DNA from 2 places in the Paenibacillus sp. G2S3 genome. Region 2 is predicted to be linked to the other one. Evidence: a T-box and tRNA genes for the amino acid it is inferred to sense, from the RefSeq annotation. Region 2 holds a T-box; the other holds one or more tRNA genes.
What was found. A T-box is a leader RNA that pairs with one kind of tRNA and senses whether it is charged. The one in region 2 lies ahead of trpS (tryptophan--tRNA ligase), so its partner is inferred to be a tRNA-Trp.
Positions count from the first base shown of each region.

Region 1: it encodes a tRNA-Trp, which carries the amino acid that the T-box ahead of trpS (tryptophan--tRNA ligase) is inferred to sense. The anticodon was not compared.

Region 1 covers NZ_CP126095.1:5,794,117-5,801,293, reverse strand. Annotated here, with positions in the region: rRNA gene QNH28_RS25560 (23S ribosomal RNA) at 1-2,472, shown strand, start outside; tRNA gene QNH28_RS25555 (tRNA-Asn) at 2,534-2,609, shown strand; tRNA gene QNH28_RS25550 (tRNA-Ser) at 2,613-2,704, shown strand; tRNA gene QNH28_RS25545 (tRNA-Glu) at 2,722-2,796, shown strand; tRNA gene QNH28_RS25540 (tRNA-Val) at 2,852-2,926, shown strand; tRNA gene QNH28_RS25535 (tRNA-Met) at 2,944-3,020, shown strand; tRNA gene QNH28_RS25530 (tRNA-Asp) at 3,047-3,124, shown strand; tRNA gene QNH28_RS25525 (tRNA-Phe) at 3,135-3,210, shown strand; tRNA gene QNH28_RS25520 (tRNA-Thr) at 3,238-3,313, shown strand; tRNA gene QNH28_RS25515 (tRNA-Tyr) at 3,319-3,404, shown strand; tRNA gene QNH28_RS25510 (tRNA-Trp) at 3,411-3,484, shown strand; tRNA gene QNH28_RS25505 (tRNA-His) at 3,508-3,583, shown strand; tRNA gene QNH28_RS25500 (tRNA-His) at 3,629-3,704, shown strand; tRNA gene QNH28_RS25495 (tRNA-Gln) at 3,724-3,798, shown strand; tRNA gene QNH28_RS25490 (tRNA-Gly) at 3,805-3,879, shown strand; tRNA gene QNH28_RS25485 (tRNA-Cys) at 3,892-3,965, shown strand; tRNA gene QNH28_RS25480 (tRNA-Leu) at 3,980-4,058, shown strand; gene QNH28_RS25475 (AraC family transcriptional regulator) at 4,186-4,935, opposite strand; partial or broken gene QNH28_RS29790 (BMP family ABC transporter substrate-binding protein) at 5,261-6,399, shown strand; partial or broken gene QNH28_RS29680 (ABC transporter ATP-binding protein) at 6,502-7,177, shown strand, end outside.
Region 2 covers NZ_CP126095.1:2,891,861-2,899,037, forward strand. Annotated here, with positions in the region: gene QNH28_RS12530 (VanZ family protein) at 1-473, opposite strand, end outside; gene QNH28_RS12535 (hypothetical protein) at 599-970, shown strand; gene QNH28_RS12540 (aminopeptidase) at 1,136-2,368, shown strand; gene QNH28_RS12545 (cation:proton antiporter regulatory subunit) at 2,625-3,170, shown strand; gene trpS (tryptophan--tRNA ligase) at 3,246-4,241, opposite strand; T-box leader at 4,347-4,634, opposite strand; gene QNH28_RS12555 (hypothetical protein) at 4,830-5,255, shown strand; gene QNH28_RS12560 (winged helix-turn-helix transcriptional regulator) at 5,405-5,779, opposite strand; gene QNH28_RS12565 (sigma-70 family RNA polymerase sigma factor) at 6,005-6,541, shown strand; gene QNH28_RS12570 (DUF4179 domain-containing protein) at 6,534-7,177, shown strand, end outside.

The sequences.
Region 1 (7,177 bases), 2.9 Mb from region 2:
CAGGACCATCTGCTAAGGCTAAATACTACCTGGCGACCGATAGTGAAACAGTACCGTGAGGGAAAGGTGAAAAGCACCCCGGAAGGGGAGTGAAATAGAACCTGAAACCGTGTGCTTACAAAAAGTCAGAGCCCTATTCATGGGTGATGGCGTGCCTTTGTAGAATGAACCGGCGAGTTACGTTTAACATGCAAGGTTAAGCCGAGAAGGTGGAGCCGCAGCGAAAGCGAGTCTGAATAGGGCGATTTAGTATGTGGACGTAGACCCGAAACCGTGTGATCTACCCCTGTCCAGGGTGAAGGTGCGGTAACACGCACTGGAGGCCCGAACCCACGTACGTTGAAAAGTGCGGGGATGAGGTGGGGGTAGCGGAGAAATTCCAATCGAACTCGGAGATAGCTGGTTCTCCCCGAAATAGCTTTAGGGCTAGCCTCGGTATAAGAGTAGTGGAGGTAGAGCACTGATTGGGTGCGGGGTCCGCAAGGATTACCAAGCTCAGTCAAACTCCGAATGCCATATACTTATTGCCGGGAGTCAGACAGTGAGTGCTAAGATCCATTGTCAAAAGGGAAACAGCCCAGACCATCAGCTAAGGTCCCCAAGTGTGTGTTAAGTGGGAAAGGATGTGGAGTTGCACAGACAACCAGGATGTTGGCTTAGAAGCAGCCACCATTGAAAGAGTGCGTAATAGCTCACTGGTCGAGTGACTCTGCGCCGAAAATGTAACGGGGCTAAACACACCACCGAAGCTATGGCTAGATACGTATGTATCTGGGGTAGGGGAGCGTTGTATGTGGGTTGAAGGTGTACCGTAAGGAGCGCTGGACAGCATACAAGTGAGAATGCCGGTATGAGTAACGAAAAGATCAGTGAGAATCTGATCCGCCGAAAGCCCAAGGTTTCCTGAGGAAGGCTCGTCCGCTCAGGGTAAGTCGGGACCTAAGGCGAGGCCGAAAGGCGTAGTCGAAGGACAACAGTTTGAAATTACTGTACCACCGTAATCCGCTATGAGCGATGGGGTGACGCAGGAGGGTAGTGACGCGGACTGATGGATATGTCCGTCTAAGCAGTGAGGCTGATGTGTAGGCAAATCCGCACATCATTAAGGCTGGGCTGTGATGGGGAGCGAAAATTGTAGTAGCGAAGGTCATGATCTCACACTGCCAAGAAAAGCCTCTAGCCAGGAGAAGGTGCCCGTACCGCAAACCGACACAGGTAGGCGAGAAGAGAATTCTAAGGCGCGCGGAAGAACTCTCGTTAAGGAACTCGGCAAAATGACCCCGTAACTTCGGGAGAAGGGGTGCCCCGGTAGTGTGAATAGCACGAGGGGGCCGCAGTGAAAAGGCCCAAGCGACTGTTTAGCAAAAACACAGGTCTGTGCGAAGCCGCAAGGCGAAGTATACGGGCTGACGCCTGCCCGGTGCTGGAAGGTTAAGGGGAGTGGTTAGGGGTAACCCGAAGCTATGAACCGAAGCCCCAGTAAACGGCGGCCGTAACTATAACGGTCCTAAGGTAGCGAAATTCCTTGTCAGGTAAATTCTGACCCGCACGAATGGCGTAACGACTTGGGCGCTGTCTCAACGAGAGATCCGGTGAAATTTTAATACCTGTGAAGATGCAGGTTACCCGCGACAAGACGGAAAGACCCCATGGAGCTTTACTGCAGCTTGATATTGAATTTGGGTACGATCTGTACAGGATAGGTGGGAGCCGTAGAAATCGGAGCGCAAGCTTCGGTGGAGGCGCCGTTGGGATACCACCCTGATCGTATCTAGGTTCTAACCTAGTACCCTTATCGGGTACGGGGACCGTGTCAGGCGGGCAGTTTGACTGGGGCGGTCGCCTCCTAAAGAGTAACGGAGGCGTTCCAAGGTTCCCTCAGAATGGTTGGAAATCATTCGAAGAGTGCAAAGGCATAAGGGAGCTTGACTGCGAGACCTACAAGTCGAGCAGGGACGAAAGTCGGACTTAGTGATCCGGTGGTACCGCATGGAAGGGCCATCGCTCAACGGATAAAAGCTACCCTGGGGATAACAGGCTTATCTCCCCAAGAGTCCACATCGACGGGGAGGTTTGGCACCTCGATGTCGGCTCATCGCATCCTGGGGCTGAAGTAGGTCCCAAGGGTTGGGCTGTTCGCCCATTAAAGCGGTACGCGAGCTGGGTTCAGAACGTCGTGAGACAGTTCGGTCCCTATCTGTCGTGGGCGCAGGAAATTTGAGAGGAGCTGTCCTTAGTACGAGAGGACCGGGATGGACGTACCGCTGGTGCACCAGTTGTTTCGCCAGAAGCATGGCTGGGTAGCTACGTACGGACGGGATAAGCGCTGAAAGCATCTAAGCGTGAAGCCCCCTCAAGATGAGATTTCCCAATTAGTAAGACCCCTTGAAGACGACGAGGTAGATAGGTTGGAGGTGGAAGTGCAGTAATGCATGGAGCTGACCAATACTAATCGGTCGAGGGCTTATCCTATACTTAAAACGCAAATTCAACTCGGATTCAGTTTTCAGGCGATCAAGCCTGGTATGAATATTCCCTGATAGCTCAGTTGGTAGAGCACTCGACTGTTAATCGAGTTGTCACAGGTTCGAGTCCTGTTCGGGGAGCCATATGGAGAGGTGTCCGAGTTTGGCCGAAGGAGCACGATTGGAAATCGTGTAGGCGCCACAAGCGTCTCGAGGGTTCGAATCCCCTCTCTCCGCCACAAATTTTACTTAGTATGGCCCGTTGGTCAAGGGGTTAAGACACCTCCCTTTCACGGAGGTAACATGGGTTCGAATCCCATACGGGTCACCAAATTTTCACTTGATTTTACATAGTGTAGTTTGGTACAATAACAATTGTTGTTTATGGAGGCTTAGCTCAGCTGGGAGAGCATCTGCCTTACAAGCAGAGGGTCGGGGGTTCGATCCCTCAGCCTCCACCATAAATATTTAAGAACGACGCGGGGTGGAGCAGCCCGGTAGCTCGTCGGGCTCATAACCCGAAGGCCGCAGGTTCAAATCCTGCCCCCGCAACCAATTTTCATTAAGCAATTGTATCTTTTGGAACCGTGGTGTAGTTGGCCTAACATGCCTGCCTGTCACGCAGGAGATCGCGAGTTCGAATCTCGTCGGTTCCGCCATTTTTACCTTGGCTCGATAGCTCAGTCGGTAGAGCAGAGGACTGAAAATCCTCGTGTCGGCGGTTCGAATCCGTCTCGAGCCACCATGATTTCCACAATAGAATGAGTGCCATGCCGGTGTAGCTCAATTGGTAGAGCAACTGACTTGTAATCAGTAGGTTGGGGGTTCAAGTCCTCTCGCCGGCACCATCCTTGGAGGATTAGCGAAGTGGCCAAACGCATCAGACTGTAAATCTGCTCACGTAAGTGTTCGGTGGTTCGAATCCATCATCCTCCACCAGTTTTTAGGGGCATAGTTTAAAGGTAGAACAACGGTCTCCAAAACCGTTGGTGTGGGTTCAATTCCTGCTGCCCCTGCCAAATTCTTTCTAAAGTTTAATATGGCGATCGTGGCGAAGGGGTTAACGCACCGGATTGTGGTTCCGGCATTCGTGGGTTCGAGACCCATCGGTCGCCCCATTTACTTTAACAAAGAAGAATGGCAACAAAATTCAGTTTAATATGGCGACTGTGGCGAAGGGGTTAACGCACCGGATTGTGGTTCCGGCATTCGTGGGTTCGAGACCCATCAGTCGCCCCATTTTACTTTAAAATGTTATTGGGGATTAGCCAAGCGGTAAGGCAACGGACTTTGACTCCGTCATGCATAGGTTCAAATCCTATATCCCCAGCCATTTTATGCGGACGTGGCTCAGCGGTAGAGCATCGCCTTGCCAAGGCGAGGGTCGCGGGTTCGATTCCCGTCGTCCGCTCCAAATTTTTCATATGGCGCCATAGCCAAGTGGTAAGGCAAAGCTCTGCAAAAGCTTTATCCCCAGTTCAAATCTGGGTGGCGCCTCCATTAATTTCATATGTGCCGGCGTGGCGGAATGGCAGACGCGCTCGACTCAAAATCGAGAGGGAAACCGTGGAGGTTCGAGTCCTCTCGCCGGTATATCAAAAGGTTTGTAAAGTCGCTTGTATAAGCAACTTTACAAACCTTTTTTGTCTTTGAGCTTTTATTCTTAAGCCGTTGAATTAGAGGCGTCTCTAATCAACGGCCTTTTGTGTGGAGTGTTGTTTTATTGACTGCTTAATCGGAATGCCCGCGGCGTGAGACCAACTTCACGTTTAAACATATTGCAGAATTGGGCGTCATTCACAAACCCAGCGGCAGCGGATACTTCAGAGATATGCATTTGGGTATGCTGCAAGAGAGATTTTGCATAATCCAGACGTTTCAATAGTAGATAGCGCAGAGGTGAAGAACCGAATCGCTCTTTAAATAAATGGCGGAAACGATCATAGCTGTATCCAGACATCTCAGAGAGTGTTGCGACTGATAGCTTATGGCGGTAATGCTCATTCATATAGTTTAGAACATATTGTACTCTGTCTTCCGTTGGAGACTGAAAACCAGAGGCGCTAAGAAGCCGTATCAGATGAACAGTGATTTCGCTCATTTGCAGATTCAATAGTTCGGAGAATCCATCTTGCTTGCGTGTAAATTCTGCTTTCATCCGAAGCAAGATTTGTAGAACAGTATGGTCTTTATCATCTTCATAGACGCCTTGCAAATTCTCCATATTTGGGTGATTTGAATGGAAGCCTACAAATAGTATAGTAGCATCCTCGCGATGGTTCTCGTCATGTTTATGATTGGGTGGTATTAGCGCGAATGAAGAAGAACGAAAATGATAACTTCGCGACCCCACATTAGTAGTGCCCGATCCATTTAAGTAATAGACCAGTTCATAGCATTCATGCTGATGCGGTGGAATATAGGTATTAACCTCATGTGCTGCATTTACAATATATAGAACACGATCCATGATGACCCTCCAATAATTACGTTTTAGCCGAATCGTACAAAAATATGACCGAAATCATATAATTATTTTCATTAATATTTGATATGATCGTATCAACAAATCCGAAAATTAGCAACCTGACTGGCCATCTCGTTCGGAAATTAGTCGGATAATTTATAAAAATGATAATTTTCTCTCTATTTTTGAGTCTATTCGTTAAAATCATTAAATTGTTGACAATGTAACTTGCAACATGAGAGTTTCCATCTAAATCGTGAAATATACAACGGACTAAGAAGGAGAGCCTCTCAAATTACTAACCAACTATAAATAGGGGGAATAGAAAATGAAAAAGAAAGTTCTTTCTTTGTTGTTACTAGTAGTAATGGTAATGGTCACAGCCTGTGGAAATAATACGTCGAGTAATGGATCTTCCGCGAATGCAGGATCTAATGCAGTCGAAGGTGGAGAAACAGGTTCAGGGGATAAACTCAAAGTTGTACTTCTGATTCCAGGAACACTTGGAGATAAATCATTCTTTGACTCTGCAAATAGCGGTTTGCAAAAGGTTAAGGATGAACTGGGTGCAGAAACAAAGGTTGTAGAAATGGGTGTCGATAAAACGAAATGGGAGCCTACGTTTAACGATATCGCCGCTGAGAACTGGGATGTTATTATTTCTGGCGGATCGGAAATTACAGAGATGTTTAATGCAACGGCTGAATTATATCCAGACAAAAATTCATTAACTATGATACCGATATAGATGAAGCACCAGAGAATATGTACAACATGTCTTATGCAACAAATGAAGTATCTTTTCTGGCAGGTGCTGTAGCAGCGCTAGCAACACAATCAGATATGCCTAATGCTAATCCTGAGAATGTGATCGGTTTTGTAGGCGGTATGGACATTCCAGGGATTAATGCTTTCTTGGTTGGTTACATTCAGGGTGCTCAATATGTTGATCCTGAAGTGAAGGTCGCTTTTTCTTATGCTGGTGATTTCGTTAACCCGGCTAAAGGCAAGGAGCTTTCGCTGATTCAATATAACTCCGGTGTGGATGTTATTTTTAACGTTGCTGGGGGTACAGGTCTTGGGATCTTTGATGCAGCTAAGGAGAAGAAGAAATATGCTATCGGCGTAGACTCCGATCAGGCAATGTTGCTTAACGAGACAGATAGCGAAAAAGCAAACTTGATCGTTACTTCTTCTATTAAAAAGATTGATAGTGCTATTCTGGGTGCCGTGAAGAAATTACAAGAGGGCACGCTTGAAATGGGCAAACGTGATGTGTTGAGCTTTGTAGATGATGGCGTGGGCATTGCAGAGAATGAGATCTATAAAAATGTCTTCCCGGCCGATCTTCAGGCTAAAGTTGAAGAAGTGAAGCAGAAGCTGATCAATAAAGAAATTACAGTAGATAACGCGATGGGAATGGAAACCTCAGAAGTAGAAGCCATTCGTAACGCAGTTAAGCCTTAAGTTTAGCTATAAAGTGATAAACCTACAGTTGGAGCTTCTTCTATCCGAAGAATTCCAGCTGTATATTTTTGCAGACCTCCAAGTGGAAAGGCGTTGAGACCGATGAACAAAGCTCTGCTGGAAATGCGGGGAATTACCAAGGTGTATCCCAATGGCGTCGTTGCAAATAAAGATGTGCATTTTTCTTTACGTGAGGGAGAAATTCATGCGATTGCGGGTGAGAACGGCGCTGGTAAATCAACTTTAATGAAGATCATGTTCGGCATGGAAGAGCCTAGTGAAGGTGAAATCTTTATCAAGGGTGAAAAAGTGAAGCTGCAATCTGTTCAGGATGCCATTGATAGAGGAATTGGCATGGTTCACCAGCATTTTATGCTGGTCCCTTCTTTACGGTAGCAGAGAACATGGTGCTGGGCATGGAGCCTCGTAAGGGCGTTGGCATCAATTATGCAGAAGCTGTACGCATGACCGAAGAGACTGCGAAGAAATACAATCTGGCAGTGGATCCAAAAGCAAAAGTGGAGGATCTCACGGTTGGTATGAAGCAAAAGGTTGAAATTCTGAAGGCGCTGCTGCGTGGTGCAAAAATCCTCGTTCTGGATGAGCCGACCGCAGTGTTGACCCCACAGGAAACAGAGGAATTGTTCCGGGAGCTTAAGCAGTTAAGAGAGCAGGGTCATACGATTGTTTTTATTTCACACAAGTTGAAAGAAGTTAAAGCGATCTGCGACAGAATTACGATCATGCGTAGTGGACGTAGTGAAGGTGTCTTCCAAAC
Region 2 (7,177 bases):
CCTGTAACCTGAGTGACCTCAAAAGATAACGAAAGTATGAAAGACAAGAGAATACACATTCCCCAGCGCGCCCGAAAATAGTAGCCCAGAAATAATCCAAACGGCACAGTCAAAGCGATGTTAAATATCACCTGTAAAAAAGCAGGTTCACGCAGTAACGACCAATACGTTGAAATCTGATCAGGTATGATCTTAGAGCCATCTATAATATCTTGTATAAATTGTAGAGGGATGAGCTGCATGATGCTCCCTGAAGGCGCCATGTTATGTCTAGAGGAAGGCATCGGAAGCAATACGAGAAAGTAAGCGTTCATAAGATAGAGCAGCAATAAGTATAGGATTAAAGCTCTAAGCTTATGGATGTAGCCGTGTCTACGGTATTGCACGATTAGAAAAGGGAGTGTGAAGATCAATGCCGCTATAGGAAACATCATAAAGGCATAAGAAATTGGGAAAAAGTAAGAATGAAACATAAGTCACCTGCCGAATCATTGTTTTTGTGGAAGAAAGGAGTCTGCTGCAAACTAGCTTTCCCGGCTCATTATAAAATTTTATGATAGGGAACTCAACTTATTTATTTAGCGCTTCCGGCATACATATGTCTATAGAGGAGCGTGAAGTGATGGAGAAAAAGGTGCAGCAGTATTATCGACTGAAACAAAAGCAAAAGGAAATCGAAAAAGAATTGGGTGAGCTGCGGCAGGAAATTCTAAGCTATTGTAGTGAGCAGGGGGCAACCGAGACTGAAATCGGAAGCTACAAAGTGAAGCTTGTGATGCAAAATCGCAAAGAATATGATGATCTGAAGCTATATGAAACCTTATCAGACCCCGAAGTGTGGCGTATGCTCTCCAAATCAGACCCCGCGAAGGTAGCAAGCTTGACCAAGCTTAATGTAATCTCTGAAGACAAGATTATGCATACCTATTCTTTAAAGACCGTAACCTTGCTGCAGGTGGATAAAAAATAAAGATTTACGTGAGCGGTCCCTTCATGGGGGCCGCTTTATTATATCGAATCGCAACTCTTAGCGTTTTGCGTTAAAATAAGAAGTGAAGCTGACCGTCTGCTGTTAAGGAGCTCCGGTGCTTTGGTGCGACAGTAAAGCAACCATAGAGATGGAGGAAGAGAATTCATGAAAGATTTTGAGGTAATGTTAGAGAAATATGCGAACCTGGTTGTAAAGGTAGGGGTAAATGTACAGCCTGGACAAGTCTTAATGGTGCATGCACCTATTGAAACTGCAGAGCTTACTCGCTTGATTGTAGGTAAAGCCTACGAAGCAGGTGCTAAATATGTAATTGTAGATTGGGACGATGAAGCGACTACACGTATTCGTTACGAAAAAGCTCCGGAAGATTCCTTCGATTACTATCCACAGTGGCAAGCAGAAATGATGGAGAAGTTTGCGGAAGAGAACGGCGCCATTTTACATATTAAAGTACCAGATCCGGAATTGTTCAATGGTATTGATTCTTCCAAAGTATCAAGAGCGGTCAAAGCGGCAGCGGTTGCTCGTAAAAACTACTCCAAATATACCCGTAATAGTAAAATCAGCTGGTCCCTCGTCAAGGCTCCAACGCGTGCTTGGGCAAACAAGGTGTTTGCTGATCTTCCAGAGGAAAAGCGAGTGGAGGCAATGTGGGAAGCGGTATTCCAGATGAATCGTGTAGGAAGCGATGATCCTGTAGCTGCTTGGAGAGAACATATCGGTCAATTGAAAGAAAGTCAGGATAGAATGAACGCTAAGCGTTATAAAAGCCTGCATTACCGCGCTCCAGGAACGGATCTGCATGTGGAGCTTCCAGAAGGTCATCTATGGCGTGGAGGCGGCGGAGAGAATGATAAGGGCGTGTATTTCGTGGCGAATATGCCAACGGAAGAGATCTATTCCATGCCTAATCGTACTGGAGTGAACGGAACTGTTAGAAGCACACTTCCATTGAATTTAAACGGACGTCTGGTCGAAGGGCTTTCATTTACTTTTAAAGATGGAAAAGTAGTAGCCTATGAAGCTGAGTCCGGACGTGAGCATCTGACCTCGCTTCTAGCAACGGATGAAGGTGCATCTTATCTAGGAGAAGTGGCTTTAGTGCAGCATGATTCTCCAATCTCTCGCTTGAACCGAATTTTCTACAATACAGGGATTGATGAGAATGCCTCCTGCCATTTCGCGTTGGGAAGTGCCTATCCTGTCAATATTGAAGGCGGTACAAGGCTTACGAATGAAGAGCTTGTGGCACGAGGTGCTAATGTAAGCTTAACGCATGTCGATTTCATGATCGGTTCGGCAGAACTGGATATCGATGGAGAACTTGCGGATGGCACGATTGAACCGGTGTTCCGTAAGGGGAATTGGGTGCTGTAAGGTATAAATGTAAGGTCGTAATCTCGCTTTAGGGAGTTACGGCCTTTTTTTTGGTGAAAGGATTTATGTTATAGAAAGTATTTTAATTCCTATGTGTTTTTGGTTAGGGTTGTTTCCTTTTTATAAACTGGTAAGCTTATGGTAGACCTTCTTAGTAGAAGGCCTATATTTTTATGCAAAGGAGACTTAGCCATGAATCATATGTCTTTATTAGTTATTAGAGATGGACGGAGAGCTGATGGGAGGGAAATCTACTATGAGCCATAGTTTTTGGGGAACAGGTGGGGGAGAAAGGGGAAGTGAAATGGATATTAGAGAAGTGGATTTGCCTGGCATTGGACGTAAATATTGCATGAATACACGCTCGGGAGAGAGCTTAACCATTGTTATTCATAATGATGAAAGACGTGAGATGTATCATTTAACTGATGGAGGCAACGAGACCCTGTCCAATGTGACGTTAGATGATGAAGAGTCAAGAACTGTATCGGCAATACTTGCTGGTATTACTTATAAGCCTAAGGCAGTCGAAGTCGAGGAAAATTTGTTTGAGGACCTGATTGTAGACTGGTTGCGGATTACTCCTGCTAGTCCTTTGATTGGAAGAACCATAGGGGAACTTGAGATTAGAGAACGTACGGGCGCTGCAATCATCGCTATTGTAGAAGCGGACAAGCGTAAATTCCTAAACCCTGGTCCAGAGTATAGCTTCAAGGAGGGATCGACACTTGTAGCCGCAGGGGACGCGAAGCAATTTATTGCCCTGAAGCGGTTGATGTCAGAGGATGTCCTTAGTAAATAATATTTTCTTAAAAAAACAGCCGGTGCTCTCTTCAATGGGGAGTCCGGCTGTTTTTTATTGCCCATACGAATCGTTTTATTTTGAAAAATAATTAAGACCCATGGCCTCGCGTACTTCGGTCATCGTGTCTTGTGCGATGCCGCGGGCACGTTTAGTTCCGGATATTAAGATATCCTCGACAACCTTGGGTCTGGCAGCATAATAGGAGCGACGCTCACGCATTGGTTCAATTAGCTGGTCTAGAGCTGTCGTGATAAGCTGCTTGCAGGCAGAACAGCTTATAGTGCCATTTTCACAGCCTTCGCGAATTTCTGGGGCGCCATGCGAACGAACAGCGCGATGATAGGCATAAATGGGACAAATATCTGGATGCCCAGGATCATTTTTATGAACGCGGGCCGGATCGGTTGTGGCTTTACGGATCTTGAAGGCAATCTCTTCTTTCGTGGAGTCCAGCTCGATGGCATTACCTAGGCTTTTACTCATTTTAGCATTGCCGTCTGTTCCCACTAGTCTTGGCATCTCGCTGATGAGCGCTCTGGGCTCCACAAGGATGGGGCTGTACAGCTCGTTGAATCTACGTACGATTTTGCGAGTCAACTCCAGATGGGGGAGCTGGTCTTCTCCTACAGGAATAATCGTCGCTTTACAAAAGGTTATATCCGCAGCCTGGCTAACTGGATACCCAAGAAAACCGTAGTACAGTTCATCTAAGCTGGAGTTCTTCGATTCGGCTTTAATTGTAGGATTATGCCGCAACGAATTCACAGTGACAAACATGGAGAATAGGACGGTCAGCTCAGCGATCTCAGGAACCATAGATTGAATAAATATTGTTGCTGTATCTGGATTTATACCCGCTGATAAATAGTCCAGTGCGATTTCATTTAAGTTTTGACCAAGTAGTTGAGGACGATCAAAGTGAGTCGTTAAGGCCTGAATATCTGCTAGAAACACAAAAGTATCGTACTTCTGTTGTAGATCCACTCGGTTCTGTAAGCTGCCCACGTAATGGCCAAGGTGAAGCTTTCCGGTCACTCGATCTCCAGTTAATACACGTTCTTTTATCATTTGAATTCCTCCTGTTTTGTTGCTTCTGATTCATACGATTGAGTCGCCACCACCAGCCATCATCCATGGCCATCACCTCCTTAAAATGACAAAAAAACCTCATCCAATAAGGACGAAGTTGTCGTGGTACCACCTTAATTGATCGTGTCACCATACGTTTCGTTGGCTTTACGATCTTCTCTTACCTGTACGGAGAGGGTTAAAAGATAATCTCGATACAGATCCCTTGATAACGGCGGGAACCCCGGCTATCCCTACAGCATCCTATCAAGATGGTTCGGAAGAGCAACTCTAAAGGCCATTCGATCAAGCGTTGGACACCGGTTCGCAGCAACCACCGGCTCTCTGAAGTCCATGTTCGTTTGTCTACTTACCCTTTGTCAGCGTTGTTCATGATATTTGGGTAATTGTAATTCTGATGCGTGAGTTTGTCAATAGGTGGAATAGAGGGTGATATCCGAAGTAACTGGGTTTTATAATCTAGTAAAAGTATAACTTAAATGTTTATAATCATCAGGAATTAAGTCCAATCTATCATTGCGGATTCACAATATACTATTCTATAACCTTGAAATGGAGTGATGATAAATGGCGACAATTATAAGTTATGGGTCACAGGCAAAAATCCCATTAGACCCGTTTACTACCGCTATAACGGTTGCAGGGATTCCTGGAGCTGGAGCGGGTCTAGCCACGGCGCAAGTAAATATTAGTCCGGCTAATCCGGCTTCTTTCTCCAGCAGAGTCGAGTTAAATGGTAGTTTTAGTCTTACTGCACTTGCTAACAGCCAATTTCTTGTTTTAATCCGACGTGCTGGAGTCGATATTTATAGCTCCTTTTTTCGTTTTACTACACAAACTGATATCCAATTAAATGTTCAGTGGGTTGATGGTCCTTATATTGGTATCCACAATTATGAATTGGTAATTCAAAATGATAGCAACTTGCCTATAAATCTATATGGTCCTATTTCATTCACAGCAACTGCTATTGGAGGAGAGGGCGTAATTTAAGTTCTGGAACAGTTAAATCGATCTGATTTAGCTGTCCTTTTTTTCAAGGGCGTATAATTAGTACCTCAACTTTCGCAGCATAAATCTACAAACAAACCCCAACCATTAAGGAAGGGGTTCTTAAAAGAGTGAACTTATAGTTCCTCTTGTTATTTATTCAAAATGCTATCCTCTAACACAGCATATTTATCGCCATACTGCTTAATGATATGCTGTTCTCCCCAATTACATAGAGAAGTCAAAATGTCACTTAAACTATCCCCATACTCACTAAGCTCATATTCCACTTTAGGTGGAACCTGATTGTATACGATCCGGTTGATGATTCCATCGGCCTCTAGTTCTCGAAGCTGTTGTGTTAACATTTTTTGTGTGATTCCGGGCATCAACTGTTTTAGTTCCGATGTGCGTTTTTTGCCATGCGTTAGATGACAGAGAATCACACATTTCCATTTCCCGCCAATGACTTCAAGTGTGGCTTCAACGGAAATATTGTATTTTTTCTTAATGGTTGTTGTTGTCATGATTGCCTCCAATGTATAGGTACATTTTTGTGCCTATGGTACTTTTAAGTGCGTACTATTGATTATGTCCAATTTTACCTATCATAACATTTATCGTTCAATTTTTATAGAATGTTATAATCTTAGAGTGCTCAGCCCCAAAAAAGTTAATACAAATAAAAACCGTTTCTATACCCTCCCCGTCTTAATCTATGAGAGGTTTAGGAGAGGGGGCTAAGAAAGGATATGACGATGACTAATGCAGAAATGAAGAAAGTGACGATTCTTGATACTCGGAGCGAGACGGATTTCTACGATTCCATATTGGTACATAGAGAGCAACTATACAGTATAGCCTACAGCTACTTGCGAAACCGGAATGATGCGCTTGAAGCGATGCAGGAAATGACTTGCCGGGCCTGGATCAAAAGAAAAACGTTAAAGGATCCCAAAGCGTTCAAATCATGGATTATTCGGATTCTGATTTATGTCTGTATAGATGAACAAAGACGCAGAAAACGTTCCATGCCGCTAGTAGATGAGAGATTAGGGGAGCAGATCACACATATTGGCCATCATCGGATGGAAATGCTGTGGGCACTCGAACAGGTTAAGCCCAAGTATCGCCATGTGCTGCTACTTAAATACTACAACGATATGACCTTGAGCGAGATCGCTAACATTCTGAGTAAACCTGAGGGAACGGTCAAGACATGGCAGCATAAAGGACTAAAGCAGTTAAGAACTATCATTAAGAATCGGGGTGATTGGAACCATGAGTAGTCAGGAGGAGCTTGCCATGTTAAGCGATGCTGAACGGATCCCGCAGGAACAAAAAATGGAGAGTGCTGCCGCACAAATCTATGCCATACAAGCAGGAATTGAGCTGGGTAAGAAGCGCGGTAAAAAACTAATGTTCGCCAAAAGCACGATGGCTGTAATGACTGCCGCTGTTTTGATCGCAGGATTACTCTTCTTCAATCCATCCCAATGGCTGCCTCAACAAGCCTCTACAAGTATTGAATCAAGTGATTGGGGGATGCTGGAACCTTTTAAGAAGTTGGCTGAATCTGACGTTGATGCCCTTACATTAGAATCTGCTATTCGAAACGATTATGTGCAAATCATCAATAAAAGCGCTGAGAAAAACGGGTATAAAATTACTCTGAATGCTGTGATCGCTGATGAAAATAAAATCATGCTGCTGTATACAGGGACGACAAGTGATGGTCAAGAAATTTACAACGTGAATAGTGTGTGGCTGACAGATGCGGTAACTGGACAGAGTATAGTAGACAAAAATGGGAATCGAAGTGGAATGGGATCACATGCTGAGGATAGTATTTATACTTGGCTCGGAAAAACTATCTATCCACTAGATAAGAATAAAGCATTTCCAAAAGAGGTGGTGGCGAATTT